Regions from separate parts of the Streptomyces sp. R44 genome, predicted to be linked through region 3. Evidence: riboswitches for the same ligand, from Rfam matches in the RefSeq annotation. Region 3 holds a riboswitch; each other region holds the start of a gene.

Region 1 (5,851 bases), 3.6 Mb from region 3:
CTCGCGCCTGGAGACCGGCAACCGGCAGCCCTCGCTGCCGATGCTGCTCGTCCTGTCCCGTATCTACGGTACGACGGTCTCCGAGCTCCTGGGCGAGACGCCCCCCGAACGCGACCCCGTCGTCCGGGCCGGCCGCTCCGAGCCCGTCGAGGCCGACGGCTGGATCTACCGCCAGGCGGGCGGTGCCGGGCGCGCCCTCCAGTGCCTGCGGGTCCACGTGCCGTACGCCACCCGGGCGGACATCGTGCGCGTCCACCCCGGCGAGGAGTGGATCCACGTCCTGGAGGGGCGGGTGCGGCTCGCGCTCGGCGAGGCCGTCCATGTGCTCGATCCCGGGGACAGCGCGCACTTCGACTCGCTCACCCCGCACCGGATCGGCGCCGCCACACCCGGCGGGGCCGAGCTGCTCTTCGTCCACACCCTGATGCAGAGCCCCGCCGCCGAGCTGTGCCTCGGCGACGGGACCCCGCATCGGCGCTGATGCTCCATGACGATTCTTCAGGAAAGGACCGATATGTCCGAGAAGTCCGTACCGGTCACCGGCGAGGAGCGCGGTGAAGGCAAGTTCCCCAAGGGGCTCGTGCTCCGTCTCTTCGCCTATCTGATCGCCGGCCACCTCTTCGCCGGTTTCCTCTACCTGCTCTTCATGCTGGGCGGGCAGAACCAGTAGCCGTGGCTACGCCTCGGTGAGGAACCGCTCCCGCAGCCGCTCGCGGGTCTCCGGGGCCAGCTTCAGGCCCTCGGAGAGATAGGCGTCCACCGATCCCCAGGTCGTCTCGATCGTGTCGAACGCGGCCCGCAGATACTCCACCCGCGCGTCGAAGAGCGGGCTGAGCAGCTCCATCACCTCGGGCGACATCGCGTCCGGGGAGGTGGAGCTGCGGCGCAGGTTGTAGCGGCGGTGCGGGGCGTTCGACTTCACGTAGTCGGCCTCGATGGCCTCCCGCTCGACCCCGACCGCGAGCAGGGTGATCGCGATGGCGACCCCGGCCCGGTCCTTGCCGGCCGCGCAGTGCAGCAGGGCCGGGACGCTCTCCTCGGCCATGGAGTGCAGAAGCCGGCTGTGCTCCGCGGTCCGCTCCAGCACGTTCCTGCGGTACGAATCGGACATCCGGGCGGCCGCCTTGCCGTCGCCGAGGATCTCCCGCAGCTGCGTGATCTCGCCCTCGCGCACCAGTCGCCAGAACTCCTTGCCGTCGGCCGGGTCGCTGAACGGTATGTTCACGTTCCGCACGCCGGGCAGCTCGACGTCCGTGCCCTCGTACTTCCGGTCCGCCTCGTTCCGGAAGTCGAAGACGGTGTGCAGGCCCAGCGAGGCGAGGAAGGCGGCGTCGTCCTCCGTCGCGTGCGCGAGGTGGCCGCTGCGGAAGAGGCGGCCGGCGCGGACGGCGCGCCCGTCCGTCGTCGGCAGGCCACCCACGTCCCGGAAGTTGCGGACCTCCGTCAGCTCGGGCTCGTCGGCTTCGGCGGGCGGGACCTGCGGCAGCTGCTGCGTCACGGCTGCTCCTGTTCTGTAGATCGGTTCCTGGGGCAATCATCTCGGGTGGGGGCCGGAACACGCACCCCCTCGGACGGGAATGGGTGATCTGTCCGTATTGAGGTGTTCGGGGTAACCCGCCCCGGTTGCAGGGGAGATGGGGATCGGCGCGTGAGCAGCGTCATAACCGTGACGGACCGTGCCTGATCGTCTTTTCCAAATACCCCCCGGGAAAAGGAGATCGAGGGGCCGTCATCCACGGAGGGTGACCGGATATCAGGCCGGATATCACGCGATTCGCGAGCACTTGAAAATCGTGGCTTGTTCACGCCGACCCCCCTCGTCTAGCGTCGCGCTCACTCCGGTCGGACCGCCGAATCCTGCCACCGCCCGGAATCCGCACTCACCCGTACAAGGCAGGAGCGGGGGACCCAGGTAAGTACGCCGATCCCTCGAAGAAGGACGGCTCGGGGTGAAGTCGCGTGAGAACGCGGCCGGACATCTCCAGTCCGAACCCGACAGCTCACCTCGCAGGCGACGGAGAGGAATTCGCCATGCCCGCGAAGGGTAAGCACCGCCGCCCCAAGGTCAACCGCCTGACCCGTGGCATCGCCGCCGCCGGCACCGGCGGCGCCGTCGTCGCCCTCCCGCTCCTCGGAGCCACCGGCGCCCACGCCGCCGAGCAGGCCGCCCCGGCCGCCGCTCCCGTCCACGCCGTCGCCCAGACGAAGGCCGCGCCCGCCGTCCAGGCGAAGGCCGCGCCGAAGACGTACTCCGTCGTCCGAGGCGACTACCTGTCGAAGATCGCCGCCGAGCACCACCTCGTCGGCGGCTGGCAGAAGCTCTACCAGGACAACCGCCAGGTCATCGGCGAGAACCCCTCGCTGATCCTGCCCGGCATGAAGCTCACCCTCGGCGCCAAGGGCACCGGGAAGGCCCACCCGAAGGCCACGCACAAGAGCACGCAGAGCGCCGGCAAGAACGGCGACACCCAGCGCGCCTCCCGCGGCAGCGAGCGCTCCTCGGCCCCGGCCGCCGCGACCACCTCCTCCTCTTCGTCGTCCTCCTCGTCGGCCGGCACGACCTCCTCCTCCGGCTGGGTCGCCCCGGTCAGCGGCGGCATCAGCACCCCGTACCGCGCCGCGGGCTCCATGTGGTCCTCCGGCTACCACACCGGTGTCGACTTCATCGCCTCCACCGGCACCACCGTCGTCGCGGTCGGCCCCGGCACCGTCTACTCCGCCGGCGACGGCGGCGCGTACGGCAACCAGGTCGTCATCCAGCACGCCGACGGCACCTTCTCGCAGTACGCCCACCTCTCCTCGATCTCCGTCTCCGCCGGCCAGACCGTCACCGGCGGCGAGCAGATCGGCCTCTCCGGCGCGACCGGCAACGTGACCGGCCCGCACCTGCACTTCGAGATGCGCACCGGGCCGGAGTACGGCTCCGACATCGACCCGCTGGCCGCGCTGCGGTCGCACGGCGTGAGCATCTGACCCCACGTCAACATGCCCTCGTCATCAGGGAGCCCGGCACGTACGTGCCGGGCTTCCGGCGTATTCCGGCTTGGCGGAATCTTTATCGGTGGCATATGTCACCCGGCGTCAACCCCTCCTTACGGTCGCGTAGGTCACACCCGAAGGGGAAAAATGTGCTCCCGTGGCAGACGATTCGAGATCAACAGACAAGAACGCATTCGGGTCGTACGCGGCGATCGGTGACAGCTTCACCGAGGGCGTCGGAGACCCCGGGCCCGACGGGACGTACGTCGGCTGGGCGGACCGCTTCGCGGTCCTGCTCGCCGACCAGCTGCCGGAGCACGACGACTTCCGCTACGCCAACCTGGCCGTACGCGGGCGCCTTCTCGACCAGATCGTGGCGGAACAGGTCCCCCGGGCGAAGGAACTCGCCCCCGACCTGGTGACCTTCTGCGCAGGCGGCAACGACATCATCCGCCCCGGGACGGACCCCGACGAGGTGGCCGAGCGCTTCGAGCGCGCCGTCGCCGACCTCACCTCCGCCGTCGGCACCGTCATGGTGACCACCGGCTTCGACACCCGTGACGTGACCCTGCTCAAGCACCTGCGCGGCAAGATCGCCACGTACAACGGACACGTCCGGGCCATCGCGGACCGCTACGACTGCCCGGTCCTCGACCTGTGGTCGCTGAAGTCCGTCCAGGACCGCCGTGCCTGGGACGACGACCGGCTGCACCTCTCGCCCGAGGGACACACCCGCGTCGCCCTGCGCGCCGCCCAGGTCCTCGGCATGCCGGTGCCCGCCGACCCCGACCAGCCCTGGCCGCCGGTCCCGCCGCGCGGCACGCTCGAGGTGCGCCGCGACGACATCCACTGGGCCAGGGAGTACCTGGTGCCGTGGATCGGGCGCCGGCTGCGCGGCGAGAGCTCCGGCGACCACGTCGAGGCCAAGCGCCCCGACCTCATGCCCCTGTAGCGGACGGTACGGCGGCGGGGATCCGCTCCAGGACCCCGCCGGCGAACACGTCGTACAGCGGCAGCGTCTCCAGGTGGACGTAGCCGATGTGGCAGTCGCAGACGGCGAGGGGGCAGGCGCGGGGACGCAGGGCGGCACGGTACGAGCCGTCGTACAGGTTCCCCAGCTCGGCCCTGACGAAGTGGCAGCGCCGCACCGTCCCCTCGCCGTCCACCGAGATCACCGATTCACCGGTGCGGCAGGGCAGCCCCGCCGAGCGGTGCGGATGCCGGCTGTACGGGAACAGCGGGTCGAGCTCCGTCCAGCCCTCGGCCTCCGCGTCGGTGTACGTGTGGCCCTCGGCCGCGTTCACCCAGAGGTAGACGTGCGGCGGCAGCGCCGCCCGCAGCCGGCGGGCCTCCTCCCGGTGCTCCGGAAGACCGACCACCCCGACGCTGTAGCGGACGTTCCGCCGGGTGAGCTCCCGGCACTTCGTGAGGAACCGCTCGTACGGAGTCTGCCCCGGGTGGTACGTGCACCAGAGCGCCACGCTCTCCGGGTCCGCCTCGGCCAGCCACTCCGTCCGGCAGCTCAGATTGGTCTGGATCGCCACCCGCTCCACCTGGGGGAGCCGCGACAGCTCGACCAGCGCCCGCCGGTACCAGGAGCGGACCAGGCCCTCGCCCCACGGGGTGAAGAGGATCCGCAGCCGGTCCCCGGTCTGCGCCGCGGCCCAGCCGGTGAACCGTTCCAGCGCCGCCCGGTCCGCGCGCAGCTGCTCCCGGCTGTCCCGGCGCTTGGCGAAGGGACAGTACGGGCAGTCGAAATCGCAGGAGGAGAGCGGGCCCCGGTAGAGCAGGGTGAGATCCACGGCCGCCCCCTACTTCGCTTCGTACGCGGCCATCGCGGCCGCCACGGAGGGGGAGAACAGCTCGGGGCCGAGCCCGTCCGAGTGCGCGAGCCCCTCGGGCGAAAGCCGCAGCAGCCCCGCCGGGGCGTCCGCCAGCCAGCCGTACTCCGCGAACCGGGCGAGCTCCGGGCCGAAGTCCGCGAACGGCGAGGACCCGAACCGCTCCTCGTACCCGGCGACCGGCATGCCCTCGGCCTGGAGCAGCGACTGGAGGAGATGACGGCGACGGGCCTCGTCCCCGTCCACCGCCCGGCCCACCTCCGCGCGGGAGAAGTCCTCCGTCTCCGTGTACGCGTCGATGATCGAGCGGATCTCCCGCATGTCGACGGCGTAGTCGAAGGAGTAGTGCAGGGCCGAGGTGTACGAGCGGGCGCCGCAGCCCAGGCCGATCATGCCGTCCGTCTGGCAGGCGTAGTCGTCCGGGCCCGCGGGAGCGGCGTCCACGCGGCGGAACATCCGCATCGACACCTGCTCGTAGCCGTGGGCGAGGAGATGGTCCCGGCCGTACCGGTAGAGGCGTAGCCGCCGCTCGTCCCACTCCCGGTCGGCGGCCGCCGGATCCTGGAGCCGGCCGAGACCGGTCAGCGGGCGCACGTACAGCGGATAGAGGTACAGCTCCTCGGGCTTCCAGGCGAGGGCCGCGTCGAGCGAGACCCGCCAGGACCGCTCCGTCTGACCGTCGATCCCGTAGATCAGGTCGATGTTGAGCACGGGCACGCCGGTGTCACGGATCCGGCCGAGCGCCGCCTCGACGTCCGCGCGGTGCTGCGGCCGGACGGCGGCCCTCGCCTCGGCCTCCACGAAGCTCTGCACGCCGATGCTGAGCCGGGTCGCGCCCCGGTCCGCGAGGAGCGCGAGCCGGTCGGCGGTCGCGGTCGCCGGCGAGGTCTCCACGGAGAGCGGCACCGCGCGCAGGTCCACGCCCATCCGCTTCTCGGCGATGTCGCAGAGCCGCTCCAGCTCGGCGGCGGTGAGGAAGGTGGGCGTGCCGCCGCCGAACGCGGCCGTGGCGAACCGCACCGGTGCCGCGT
Region 2 (5,851 bases), 2.9 Mb from region 3:
ATGATCCCGAAGGCGTTGGGGCCGATGATCCGCATGCCGTACGAGCGGGCCTGCCGTACGAGCTCACGCTGGCGCTCGCGGCCGGCGGCCCCGCTCTCGGCGTATCCGGCGGAGAGGACGACGAGGCCGCGCACCCCGTGTTCGCCGCAGTCCGCGACGGCCTCGGGCACCCGTTCGGCGGGGACGGCGACGACGGCCAGGTCCACGGGTTCGCCGATGGCACCGACGGAGGGGTGGGCGGGGACGCCGTCGAGCTCGGTCTCCCCGGTGAGCGCGGCGTTCACCGCGTACACCCGTCCCGTGAAACCGGCGCCGAGGAGGTTGCGGAGGACGGTCCGGCCGACGCCGCCCGGTGCGCGTCCGGCGCCGACGACGGCGACGGATCCGGGGGTGAGGAGGCGCTGCACGGAGTGGGCCTCGGCGCGCTGTTCCCGGGCGCGCTGGACGGCGAGGGAGCGGTCGGTCGGTTCGAGGTCGAGGTGGAGCCGGACGGAGCCGTCCTCGAAGCTGCGCTTCTGGGTGTAGCCCGCGTCGGTGAAGACCTTGATCATCTTGGTGTTGGCGGGGAGCACCTCGGCGGCGAAGCGCCGGATGTCCCGCTCGCGCGCGACCGCCGCGATGTGTTCGAGGAGGGCGGAGGCGACGCCCCGGCCCTGGTGCGCGTCCTGGACGAGGAAGGCGACCTCGGCCTCGTCGGCGGGGGCCGAGGCGGGCAGCCCCTGGGCGTTGATGCGGTCGTAGCGGACGGTGGCGATGAACTCGCCGCCGACGGTCGCCGCGAGTCCGACCCGGTCCACGAAGTCGTGGTGGGTGAAGCGGTGGACGTCCTTGGCGGACAGCCGCGGGTAGGGCGCGAAGAAGCGGTAGTACTTCGACTCGTCCGAGACCTGCTCGTAGAAGCTGACGAGCCGGTCGGCGTCGTCGGCGGTGATGGGCCTGATGCGCGCGGTGCCGCCGTCGCGGAGCACGACGTCCGCCTCCCAGTGGTCGGGGTAGGCGTGCTCCGCTGGGCCCGGCCGCGCCGGTGGTGCCGGTGGTTCCGCCGCTTCCGACTGCTCCGACGCGCTCTGCATGGGGTCAGCCTACGGCCGCGACACGACTGTGGCACCGGTCGCGGGGTGGGCATGCGAGACGCAAGGTGTTGCAAGCTGGGAAGGGCCGACGGACGGTCCGGTCCGGGGCGAAGGATGGTCCTTCCCGGGCCGCAGGTCGGTGTGAGCACCGCGCAACCCGTGAGAGACTGGTCTAGACAACCCGCTTGAGACTTGAAGGGCAACACCATGGCTGAGCGCCGCGTCAACGTCGGCTGGGCCGAGGGCCTGCACGCCCGCCCCGCGTCCATCTTCGTCCGTGCCGCCACGGCTTCCGGCGTGCCGGTGACGATCGCCAAGTCCGACGGCACCCCCGTGAACGCCGCCTCCATGCTCGCGGTGCTCGGTCTGGGCGCGCAGGGCGGCGAGGAGATCGTTCTCGCTTCGGAGGCCGACGGCGCCGAGGCCGCGCTCGACCGCCTGGCGAAGCTGGTCGCCGAGGGCCTGGACGAGCTCCCCGAGACCGTCTGACCCTCGCCCCGTTCCCCGAATGGCCGTGGCCGCCGAAATTCCGGCGGCCACGGCCATTCGCATTCCCCCGCATCTATTTCCGGGCAGCACAAAAGACGCGGCCGAATGCCTATTCTTTGTATACGGCGTGCGTGTTAATTCCGGGCACTCGCCGTGTTGACGGCATGTTGCGAAACACTCACACCGCCGCGCCCCGGACTTTTGAGCCGGTGCAGCACCATCGAACGCTCCGCGTGCAGCGCGGTCAGCGACCTCGCCCGCTCGGCGTCCCCGCGTGCCACGGCGTCCACGATCGCGCCGTGCTCGGCCCAGGCCTCCACCGGCTGGACGGGCTGGTCCACCACGTACGTCCAGGCGATCTTGTGCCGCAGCTGGGTGAGCAGCGCCGTCAGGGCCGGGCTCCCGGAGGCCTGCGCCAGCGTCTCGTGGAACCAGCCGCCGAGCGAGCGCAGATCCTCGCCCTGCCCGCGCCTGGCCCGCTCCTGCCCCAGCCTGACCAGGCCGCGCAGCACCTTGAGATGGGCCTCCGTGCGCCGCTGCGCCGCCCGTGCGGCCCCCAGCGGTTCGAGCAGCGCCCGCATGTCCAGCAGATCGGCCGCCTCCTGCTCGGTCGGCTCGGCGACATGGGCACCCGCGTGGCGACGGGTGACGACGAAGCCCTCGGACTCCAGGGTGCGCAGCGCCTCGCGGACCGGGACGCGGGAGACCCCGTACCGGCGGGCGAGCTGCTCCTCGGTCAGCCGGCTGCCCCGCTCGAACACGCCGGAGACGATGTCGTCCCGGATCGCCGTGCATACCGAGTGCGCGGGAATGCGCATGTCCGACCTCCGCCTTGGTCCGCGCGAGTCAATTCCGTCGGCGCCTGTTCTGCGCCCGATCTGCGACTCTATTGCAGCGCGCCGGAATTTCCGATGCCCCAGCGGAATCCATGGATGTCTTTTGGTCAGCGAAAAGCCCCGGCTCAGTACGAGCCGGGGCTTTTGCGACGCGGTGCGCGGCGGGTCGGTCAGACGTTGACGCCGCGGGCGCGGAGGTACGCGACGGGGTTGATGTCCGAGCCGTACTCGGGGCTCGTGCGCGCCTCGAAGTGGAGGTGCGGGCCGGTGGAGTTGCCGGACGAGCCCGAGACGCCTATCTGCTGGCCCGGCTCGACGGTCTGGCCGACGTAGACCCCGATGGAGGAGAGGTGACCGTACTGGGTGTACGTGCCGTCGCTCATCCGGATCACGATGTTGTTGCCGTACGCGCCGCCCCAGCCGGCCTCGACGACGGTGCCGGAGCCGACGGAGACGACCCGGGTGCCGTAGGCGGCGTGGAAGTCGACGCCGGAGTGGCTGCCGGAGGACCAGAGCGAGCCGCCGGTCTTGTAGCCGGTGGAGACGTACGAGCCGGCGACGGGGAGCTGGAAGGAGGCCAGGCGGCGGCGCTCGGCCTCGCGGGCGGCGCGCTCGCGCTCCAGGCGGATCTCCTTGGCGCGGGCCTCGGCCTTGCGCTTCGCCTCGGCCTTGGCCTTCGCCTTGGCGATGGCCTCGTCGGCCTCCTGCTCCTGGGCGGCGGCCTGGGCGTTGATCGGGTCGACGAGGGAGTCCTCGGTGATGACCTGGGTGAGGCCGGTGTCCTCGAGGGAGTGCTTGTCCGTGTCGGCGGCGAGCGCCGGGGAGGCGAGGGTTCCGATGACGCCGGTGGTGGCGATGGTCGCGACGCCGGCGATGCCCGCGCTGCGGCGCGCCATCCGGCTCGGACCACGATGCTTCCCGGTGGCACGGGTGAACGCCATGAAGGGGCTGGTCCTTTCCTTCCTTCTCGCCTACCGGGTTAGCTGACGGGTTCGGAGCAGGAAGGTCTCCTACGAGCCCCTCCGTCGAGACGAAGGCGCCCGATTCACCCCAGGGACTACGTGTGGGTCCCCGGCTCCCCAGGCTCGCGCCTGACGGGGACTCGGCGATGACTGTCCGATGCCGCGGGTGCGGCACGTGCAACTGACGAACAGTCGCCCCGACGCTATGCGGATCGTCTTTCAATCACCAACCGGACACGCCTTTTGTAAGACATGCCACAGGGCAAACGATCATCCTTGCAGGCAATACGGACAAAGCGGAGGACCCCGACGAACTATGCCGTCGGGGCCCTCCTGTTGTCGTCCGGGAGCCGGAATCAGCCCGTCACGACGGTCACTTCACCGATGCCGAGAGCGCGCACCGGCTCCGCGATCTGCGCCGCGTCGCCGACGAGCACGGTGACGAGCCGGTCCACCGGGAAGGCGCTGACCACCGCGGCCGTCGCCTCGACCGTGCCGGTCTCGGCCAGGCGCGCGTACAACTGGGCCTGGAAGTCGTCCGGGAGGTGCTGCTCCACCTGGTCGGCGAGCGTCCCGGCGACGGAGGCGGCCGTCTCGTACTTGAGGGGCGCCACGCCCACCAGGTTCTGCACGGCCGTCTCGCGCTCGGCGTCGGTGAGGCCCTCGGCGGCCAGCGTGCGCAGCACCTTCCACAGGTCGTCGAGTGCCGGGCCGGTGTTGGGGGTGTCGACGGACCCGCTGATGGCGAGCATCGAGGCGCCGTTCCCCTCGGCGTCCGAGCGGAGCACCTGGCCGAAGGCCCGCACGCCGTACGTGTAGCCCTTCTCCTCGCGCAGGACCCGGTCCAGACGCGAGGTCAGGGTGCCGCCGAGGCAGTACGTGCCGAGGACCTGGGCCGGCCAGACGCGGTCGTGCCGGTCGGGGCCGATCCGGCCGATGAGCAGCTGCGTCTGCACGGCGCCGGGACGGTCCACGATGACGACCCGTCCGGTGTCGTCGGCGGTGATCGACGGCATCGGGAGCGGCTCGGCGGGCTCACCGGTCCAGGCGCCCAGCGTCTCGGCGAGGACCTTGTCGAGGTCGACGCCGGTCAGGTCGCCGACGACCACGGCGGTGGCCGTGCCGGGCCGGACATGCGCCTCGAAGAAGGCGCGGACGGCGGCGGCGTCGATCGCGGCGACGGTCTCCTCGGTGCCCTGGCGCGGCCGGGACATCCGGGACTCGGCCGGGAACAGCTCCTTGGAGAGCTGCTTCGCGGCGCGGCGGGCCGGGTTGGCCGTCTCGTGCGGGATCTCGTCGAGACGGTTGCGCACGAGCCGCTCGACCTCGGTGTCGAGGAACGCCGGGGCGATCAGGGCCTCGGAGAGCAGGCCGAGCGCCTTGGGCAGCCGGGAGACCGGGACCTCCAGGGAGACCCGTACGCCCGGGTGGTCGGCGTGCGCGTCGAGCGTGGCGCCGCAGCGCTCCAGCTCGGCCGCGAACTCCTCGGCGCTGTGCTCGTCGGTGCCCTCGGAGAGCGCGCGGGCCATGATGGTCGCGACACCGTCGAGACCGGCGGGCTCGGCGTCCAGCGGGGCCGGCAGGAAGATCTCCACGGCGACGACCTGCTGGCCGGGACGGTGGCTGGTGAGCACCGTCAGACCGTTGTCCAGCTTCCCCCGGTCCGGGGCCGGGAAGGCCCACGGCTTCGCGGTGCCCGGCTGGGGCTGCGGGTGGAAGTCCATGCTCGTCAAAGACGCGGCGGCGTCGGTCACTGGTCCGCTCCCTCTTCGTGGTCGTCGCCGTCGGCGGTCTGCTCGGTCGCCAGGGGCTCGTAGACGAGCACCGCGCGGTTGTCGGGGCGCAGCTTGGCCGCGGCGACCGCCTGCACCTCCTCGGCGGTGATGTCCAGGACGCGGTCGACGGCGGTCAGGGCGAGCTGCGGGTCACCGAACAGCACGGCGAACCGGCACAGTTCGTCGGCGCGGCCCGCGACGGTGCCGAGCCGGTCCAGCCACTCGCGCTCCAACTGGGCCTGCGCGCGCTCCATCTCCTCGGGCGTGGGGCCCTCGGCGGCGAACCGGGCGAGCTCCTCGTCGACGGCCGCCTCGATCTGCGGGACCTCGACGCCTCCGGAGGTCTTGACGTCCAGCCAGCCGAGCGAGGGCGCGCCGGCGAGCCGCAGCAGGCCGAAGCCGGCGGCGACGGCCGTACGGTCGCGGCGGACCAGACGGTTGTGCAGGCGGGAGGACTCCCCGCCGCCCAGGACCGTCAGGGCCAGGTCGGCGGCGTCCGCCGCGCGCGTGCCGTCGTGCGGCAGCCGGTAGGCGGCCATCAGCGCGCGCGCCGGGACCTCCTCCTCGACGACCTCGCGCAGCTGCTCGCCGATGACCTCGGGCAGGTCGCCGGGGCGCGGCTCGGGCTTGCCGTCGTGGGCGGGGATGGAGCCGAAGTACTTCTCGACCCAGGCGAGCGTCTGCACCGGGTCGATGTCGCCGACGACGGACAGCAC
Region 3 (5,851 bases):
TAGGCGGCGGCGAGCTCCGGGTCGGTGGCGAGCCGGGCCTGCATCTCCTTCATGACCCCGTTGGCCTCCAGGGTGCCGATGGCCGAGGCCGCCCGGGGGCAGGTCAGGTAGTACGTGGTCGGGAACGGCGTGCCGTCGGGGAGCCGGGGCGCGGTCTCGACGACGTCCGGGTTGCCGCACGGGCAGCGGTGCGCGATGGCGCGCAGGCCGCGGGGCGGGCGGCCGAGCTGGAGCTCGAAGGCGGCGATGTCCGTCTCGGTCGGCTCGGTGCGTTCGGTCTGCGGAGGGGGCGTTTCCATGTCTGCCTTGTTCGTGTCGCGGAGGGGTCAGGGACGGTCGGCGTGGTCGACGCCGTCCCAGAGGTTGTCGTACCAGGGCCGGTCGGCCGCGCCCTGGTCGGCGCGGGGCCGTTGCTCCGCGTCGGGGTCGTTCACGGTGAAGCCGGTCTCGCCGGGGAGCAGGTAGTGCAGGTGCTCGCGGGCGAGGCGGCGGACGTAGGCCGGGTCCTGGAGGCGGGCCTTCTCGTCCTTCAGCTCCTCGACCCGCCGGGCGGCCTCGGCGGCCCTGCGCTCCTGCTCGGCGATCTCGCCCTGCTGGGAGACGTAGCTCCGCATCGGGTAGGCGAGCGCGACGACGAGGGAGCAGACCACGAGGGCGAGGAAGGCCGCGCGGCCGGTGAGCCGGGAGCGGCGGGCCTGGCGGCGGGTCTGGGAGCGGTAGACACGGGCGGCGGTCTGCTCGCCGAGCAGCTTGATCCGGGTCGCGGTCGAGAACCGGTCCCGGTCCTTCGCGGCCATGTCGTGTCGCCTCCCCTGTTCACGCGGACGTCCCCGCACACGGTACGGGACCGAGTGCGGGGACGTCCGTATCTACAGCGTCAGGCCTGTTCAGCCCTTGAAGCGCGGGAAGGCGCTGCGGCCGGCGTAGACCGCGGCGTCGTCGAGGATCTCCTCGATGCGCAGCAGCTGGTTGTACTTGGCGACGCGGTCCGAGCGGGCCGGGGCGCCGGTCTTGATCTGACCGCAGTTCACGGCGACGGCGAGGTCGGCGATGGTGACGTCCTCGGTCTCGCCGGAGCGGTGGGACATCATGCACTTGAAGCCGTTGCGCTGGGCGAGCTCGACGGCGTCGAGGGTCTCGGTCAGCGAGCCGATCTGGTTGACCTTGACCAGGAGGGCGTTCGCGGTGCCCTCCTCGATGCCGCGGGCCAGGCGCTCCGGGTTGGTGACGAAGAGGTCGTCGCCGACGATCTGGACCTTGGTGCCCAGCTTGTCGGTGAGGATCTTCCAGCCGGCCCAGTCGTCCTCGAACAGCGGGTCCTCGATGGAGACCATCGGGTACGCGGAGACGAGCTCCTCGTAGTACTCGGTCATCTCGGCGGCCGAGCGGGACTTGCCCTCGAACTCGTACGCGCCGTCCTTGTAGAACTCGGACGCGGCGACGTCGAGCGCGAGCGCGACATCGGTGCCCGGGGTGTAGCCGGCCTCCTTGATGGCCTCGACGATGAGGTCGAGGGCGGCGCGGTTCGACTCCAGGTTCGGGGCGAAGCCGCCCTCGTCGCCGAGGCCGGTGGAGAGGCCCTTGCGCTTCAGGACGCTCTTGAGGGTGTGGTAGATCTCCGCACCCCAGCGAAGGGCCTCGGAGAAGGACTCCGCGCCGATCGGGGCGATCATGAACTCCTGGATGTCCACGTTGGAGTCGGCGTGCGACCCACCGTTGAGGATGTTCATCATCGGAACGGGCAGCAGGTGCGCGTTCGGGCCGCCCAGGTAGCGGAAGAGGGGGAGGTCGCTGGCCTCGGAGGCGGCGTGCGCGACGGCGAGGGAGACGCCGAGGATGGCGTTGGCGCCGAGCGAGCCCTTGTTCTCGGTGGCGTCCAGGTCGAACATGGCCTGGTCGATCAGGCGCTGCTCGGTGGCGTCGTAGCCGACGAGCTCCGGGCCGATCTGCTCGATGACGGCGAGGACGGCCTTCTCGACACCCTTGCCCTGGTAGCGGTTGGGGTCACCGTCGCGAAGCTCGATGGCCTCGAACGCACCGGTGGAGGCGCCGGACGGAACGGCAGCACGGCCGGTGCTGCCGTCGTCGAGGCCGACCTCGACCTCGACCGTGGGGTTGCCTCGGGAGTCCAGGATTTCCCGGGCTACGACGACGTCGATGGACGGCACGAGCATCTCCTTCTGGGATGTGACGCTGGATGTGACGCAAGGTCGTGCAGGGTCGCGTGGCCTTGCGACAAGAGCCTAACCGGCTCGGGGGCTCCGGCCCGCCGTGCGCCCGCCCCCTGGGACGAAAAAGGACCCAAGGGCATGCATCCCGGGACGAAGGGCCCCAGATCTACTGGACGGTAACCGTCGTGACCCCGGGTCCTCTTGGGGGCGGGAACGGGGAAACCCCGGTCCGGCGCGCACGGGGGAAGGGGCACGCCGGACCGGGGTGGTCACCGCGGGAGGGTCGTCGGGGCCGCGTGAGCCGCCGGACTCACGCGAGCCGCCGGGCTCACTTCAGGTGGAGCTGCTGACCCGGGTAGATGAGGTCGGCGTTCTCGACGACGCCCTTGTTCAGCTCGAAGAGCTTGGCCCAGCCGCCCTTGACGCCGTGCGCCTGGGCGATCTTGCTGAGGGTGTCGCCGGCGACGACCTTGTACTCGCCGTCACCCTTCTTGACCTTCTTGCCGGTCGGGGTGGTGACGGTCTTCGGGGCCTTGCGCTGCTCGCTGCGGGTGGTCGGCTGCTCGGCGCGACGCTCCTGCTGCTTGGGGGCGGCCTCCTGCTTGGGGGCGGCCTGCTGGGTCTGCTGCGGGGTGCTCTCGGCGGCGCCGCCGTCGTAGGAGGCGCTGGAGAGGCCGACGCCGCAGCTCGGCCAGGCACCCTTGCCCTGGCCCGCGAGGACCTTCTCGGCGACGGCGATCTGCTGGGCCTTCGAGGCCAGGTCGGCGCGCGGGGCGTAGGCGGTGCCACCGAAGGCGGCCCAGGTGGAGTTGGTGAACTGCAGGCCGCCGTAGAAGCCGTTGCCGGTGTTGATGGACCAGTTGCCGCCGGACTCGCACTGGGCGACGGTGTCCCACTCGGCGGTGGTGGCGGCCGAGGCGGTGCCCGCGGTCAGCAGCGGGGCGGCGACGGCGACACCGGTGACGCCGACGAGCGTGGCGACCTGGGCGGCCTTGGAGGGACGGCGGTGTTTGCCCTTGGCGGAAAACAGCATGGGAATTCTCCTCACCGACGCCTGTGAGGTGAGCTGTCGGGTTCGGGCCGGAAAGTTGCCCGGCCGCGTGTCCTTGCACGCGGCTTCACCCCAAGCCGGTCGTCGGCCGTCTGTCTCAACGGCCGGGACCGGCACTTACCTTGGGTCCCCCACTCCTGCCTTCGGCGCTTGCGCGACGACTGTTCCCATCGGCCGACGGCAGGATTCGGCGTTTCGGTCGACGGGGCCCGCGGTGGCGAGCGGTGACGACCGTAGACACAGACCCACCGGAAGTTCAAAGAGGCTCATTGCGGAAATATCGCCCCTGCTTGCCCTCCGGTGGGCGGTGTTTGTGCAGGTGAGAGGTGACGGAAGCAAAGTTTGCGGACGTGACACGCCAGTTGGGACGAAGAGACCCATGTCTCACTTGCCCAGAACCGGACATAAGCCCGCGAACTAGCCTTCCGCCGCCACCGAACCGATCGTCAGGTCAAGGCTCTGACCAGGCAGGATGAGATCCGGATCGGCGCCCACCGTCCGCTTGTTGGCGTCGTAGAGGGCGGTCCAGCCTCCGGGGAGTTCGTTCTCCTCCGCAATGCCGGACAGGCTGTCGCCCGGCCGCACGGTGTACTCGCCCGAAGTGCCCTGACTGTCCGTTGCGCCCGAATTCGCCGCTTCGTCGGTCACCGGAGTGGCGTCGACCTTCTCCGCGGGCTTGCCCGTGCCCGACGCGTGTCGGCCGGTTTCGGACGAGTTGCCCGTTGCGCCGGTTTCCTCCGGGGCGGCGTCACCCCGGTGCTTGCCGGTGCCGGGCGTGGCCGACGGCACGTCACCCTTCGGCGTCTCAGACGAATCCGGCGTACCGGGCGTAACGGACGCGTCGGGCGTGACCGGGGCCGCGGGCGTGGTCGGCGCGGCGGGAGTGGCGGAGGTCGCCGGAGCGGTCGGCGTGGCGGGCGTCACGGCGGTGGTGGACGTGGCGGACCGCCCGGCGGACGACCCTTCGCCGCCCGCGGTGCGGTTGGACTCGGGGAGGGGGCCCGTGGGGGTGGTCGGGACGACGGTCGGGCCGGGGTTCACGCCGGTGGCCTTGCCGTCGTTCTTCAGGCCGGCGATCGGCGCGCAGGTGGCCCAGTCGTTGCTGCCCGCGTCGAGGGCCTTCTCGGCCACCGCGATCTGCTGGGCGCGGCTGGCGAGGTCGGGGCTGGGGGCGTAGGCGAGGCCGCCGTTCCGCTCCCAGCTGTCCTGGGTGAACTGGAGGCCGCCGTACATGCCGTTGCCGAAGTTGGCGCTCCACTGGCCGCCGGACTCGCACTCGGCGACCCGGTCCCAGGTGGTGGCGTCGGCGGCGGAGGCGGATCCGGTGGCGAGCAGCGGCAGCGCCATGGCGGATCCGGTGACGCCCGCGGCGACGACGATGGCGGGGGCCTGACGGGGGCGACGGTGTCGTCCGTTCCCGGAACGCATAGGAGGGCCTTTCGCGTGACGGCTGAGACTGCCGGGAAACGTAGCGGTATTCGAACGCCCGTCACAAGTCGATCGCCCCGCGATCACGTGAAGATCACATTTCTGATGGCTCGTCAGCGACCAACACGGGTACGGAAGGGGAGAACTCCACCGGAAGCGTGCGCAAACCACGCATGATGAGCCCACCGCGCCACCGGAGTTCGGACGGGTCGGCGGCAAGTCGCAGATCCGGCAGGCGAGTCAGCAGGGTCGCGAGCGCCGTCTGCCCTTCGAGGCGGGCGAGCGGTGCGCCGAGGCAGTAGTGGATGCCGTGCCCGTAGCCGAGGTGCTGGTTGTCACGCCGGGCGAGGTCGAGGGTGTCCGGCCCGTCGAACCGCGCCGGGTCCCGGTCGGCGGCGGCGAGCACCACGAGCACCGGGTCGCCCGCCGGGATCTCCTGCCCGCCGATGGTCAGCGCCCGTGTCGCGTACCGCCAGGTCGCCATCTCCACGGGCCCGTCGTACCGCAGCAGCTCCTCGACGCCGGTCTCCAGAAGCCCGGTCTCCCCGGCGGCGAGCGAGGCCTGGAGCCGCGCCCGCTGCTCCGGATGCCGGAGAAGCGCGTAAAGCCCGTTTCCTACCAGATTGACGGTGGTCTCGAAGCCGGCGAAGAGCAGGATGAACGCCATGGCGGCGGCCTCGTTCTCGGTGAGGTGCTCGCCGTGGTCGGAGGCCTTGATGAGACCCGAGATCAGGTCGTCGCCCGGCTCCTCGCGCTTGCGGTGGATCAGCTCCGCGAGATAGCCGCGCATCTTCTTCACCGACCGGGCGACCCCGCCGCGCGGCCCCCCGCCGTGCCGGATCATCATCCCGGCCCAGTCCCGGAAGTCGTCCTGGTCCTCCGCCGGCACCCCGAGCAGGTCGCAGATCGCGTAGATGGGCAGCGGGAAGGCGAACTCGTGGATGAGGTCGGCGCTCCCCCGCGCCACGAACGAGTCGATGAGCCGGTCCGTCAGCTCCTGCACGCGCGGCGTGAACTCCGCGACCCGGCGCGGGGTGAAGGCCTTCGACACGAGCCGCCGCAGCCGGGTGTGGTCCGGCGGGTCGATGTTGAGCAGATGCGTCATCAGCTCGGCCTTGCGCTCGCCCGGGATGCCCGTCTTCCCCTTCGCGTGCGGCGACTCGTCGTGGTGCGCCGGGTTCTTGGAGAGCCGCTGGTCCGC

Evidence for each region. Region 3 has a riboswitch for cyclic di-AMP ahead of AB5J54_RS16230 (transglycosylase family protein). Riboswitches for the same ligand answer to the same signal wherever they lie in the genome.
Region 1: linked by a shared signal. The riboswitch ahead of AB5J54_RS33150 (peptidoglycan DD-metalloendopeptidase family protein) and the one ahead of AB5J54_RS16230 (transglycosylase family protein) in region 3 are both predicted to bind cyclic di-AMP.
Region 2: linked by a shared signal. The riboswitch ahead of AB5J54_RS29690 (M23 family metallopeptidase) and the one ahead of AB5J54_RS16230 (transglycosylase family protein) in region 3 are both predicted to bind cyclic di-AMP.

The regions. Positions count from the first base shown of each region.
Region 1 is NZ_CP163444.1:7,084,636-7,090,486, forward strand. Features, by position in the region: gene AB5J54_RS33135 (helix-turn-helix domain-containing protein) at 1-481, shown strand, start outside; gene AB5J54_RS33140 (DUF6126 family protein) at 515-670, shown strand; gene AB5J54_RS33145 (tyrosine-protein phosphatase) at 677-1,498, opposite strand; cyclic di-AMP (ydaO/yuaA leader) riboswitch at 1,855-2,027, shown strand; gene AB5J54_RS33150 (peptidoglycan DD-metalloendopeptidase family protein) at 2,032-2,973, shown strand; gene AB5J54_RS33155 (SGNH/GDSL hydrolase family protein) at 3,137-3,931, shown strand; gene AB5J54_RS33160 (STM4011 family radical SAM protein) at 3,918-4,781, opposite strand; gene AB5J54_RS33165 (STM4012 family radical SAM protein) at 4,791-5,851, opposite strand, start outside.
Region 2 is NZ_CP163444.1:6,381,224-6,387,074, reverse strand. Features, by position in the region: gene AB5J54_RS29705 (GNAT family N-acetyltransferase) at 1-1,073, opposite strand, end outside; gene AB5J54_RS29700 (HPr family phosphocarrier protein) at 1,281-1,562, shown strand; gene AB5J54_RS29695 (GntR family transcriptional regulator) at 1,697-2,380, opposite strand; gene AB5J54_RS29690 (M23 family metallopeptidase) at 2,569-3,339, opposite strand; cyclic di-AMP (ydaO/yuaA leader) riboswitch at 3,352-3,516, opposite strand; gene AB5J54_RS29685 (M16 family metallopeptidase) at 3,717-5,114, opposite strand; gene AB5J54_RS29680 (M16 family metallopeptidase) at 5,111-5,851, opposite strand, start outside.
Region 3 is NZ_CP163444.1:3,528,805-3,534,655, forward strand. Features, by position in the region: gene AB5J54_RS16215 (DUF501 domain-containing protein) at 1-299, opposite strand, end outside; gene AB5J54_RS16220 (septum formation initiator family protein) at 327-797, opposite strand; gene eno (phosphopyruvate hydratase) at 888-2,174, opposite strand; gene AB5J54_RS16230 (transglycosylase family protein) at 2,500-3,204, opposite strand; cyclic di-AMP (ydaO/yuaA leader) riboswitch at 3,208-3,381, opposite strand; gene AB5J54_RS16235 (transglycosylase family protein) at 3,640-4,650, opposite strand; gene AB5J54_RS16240 (cytochrome P450) at 4,745-5,851, opposite strand, start outside.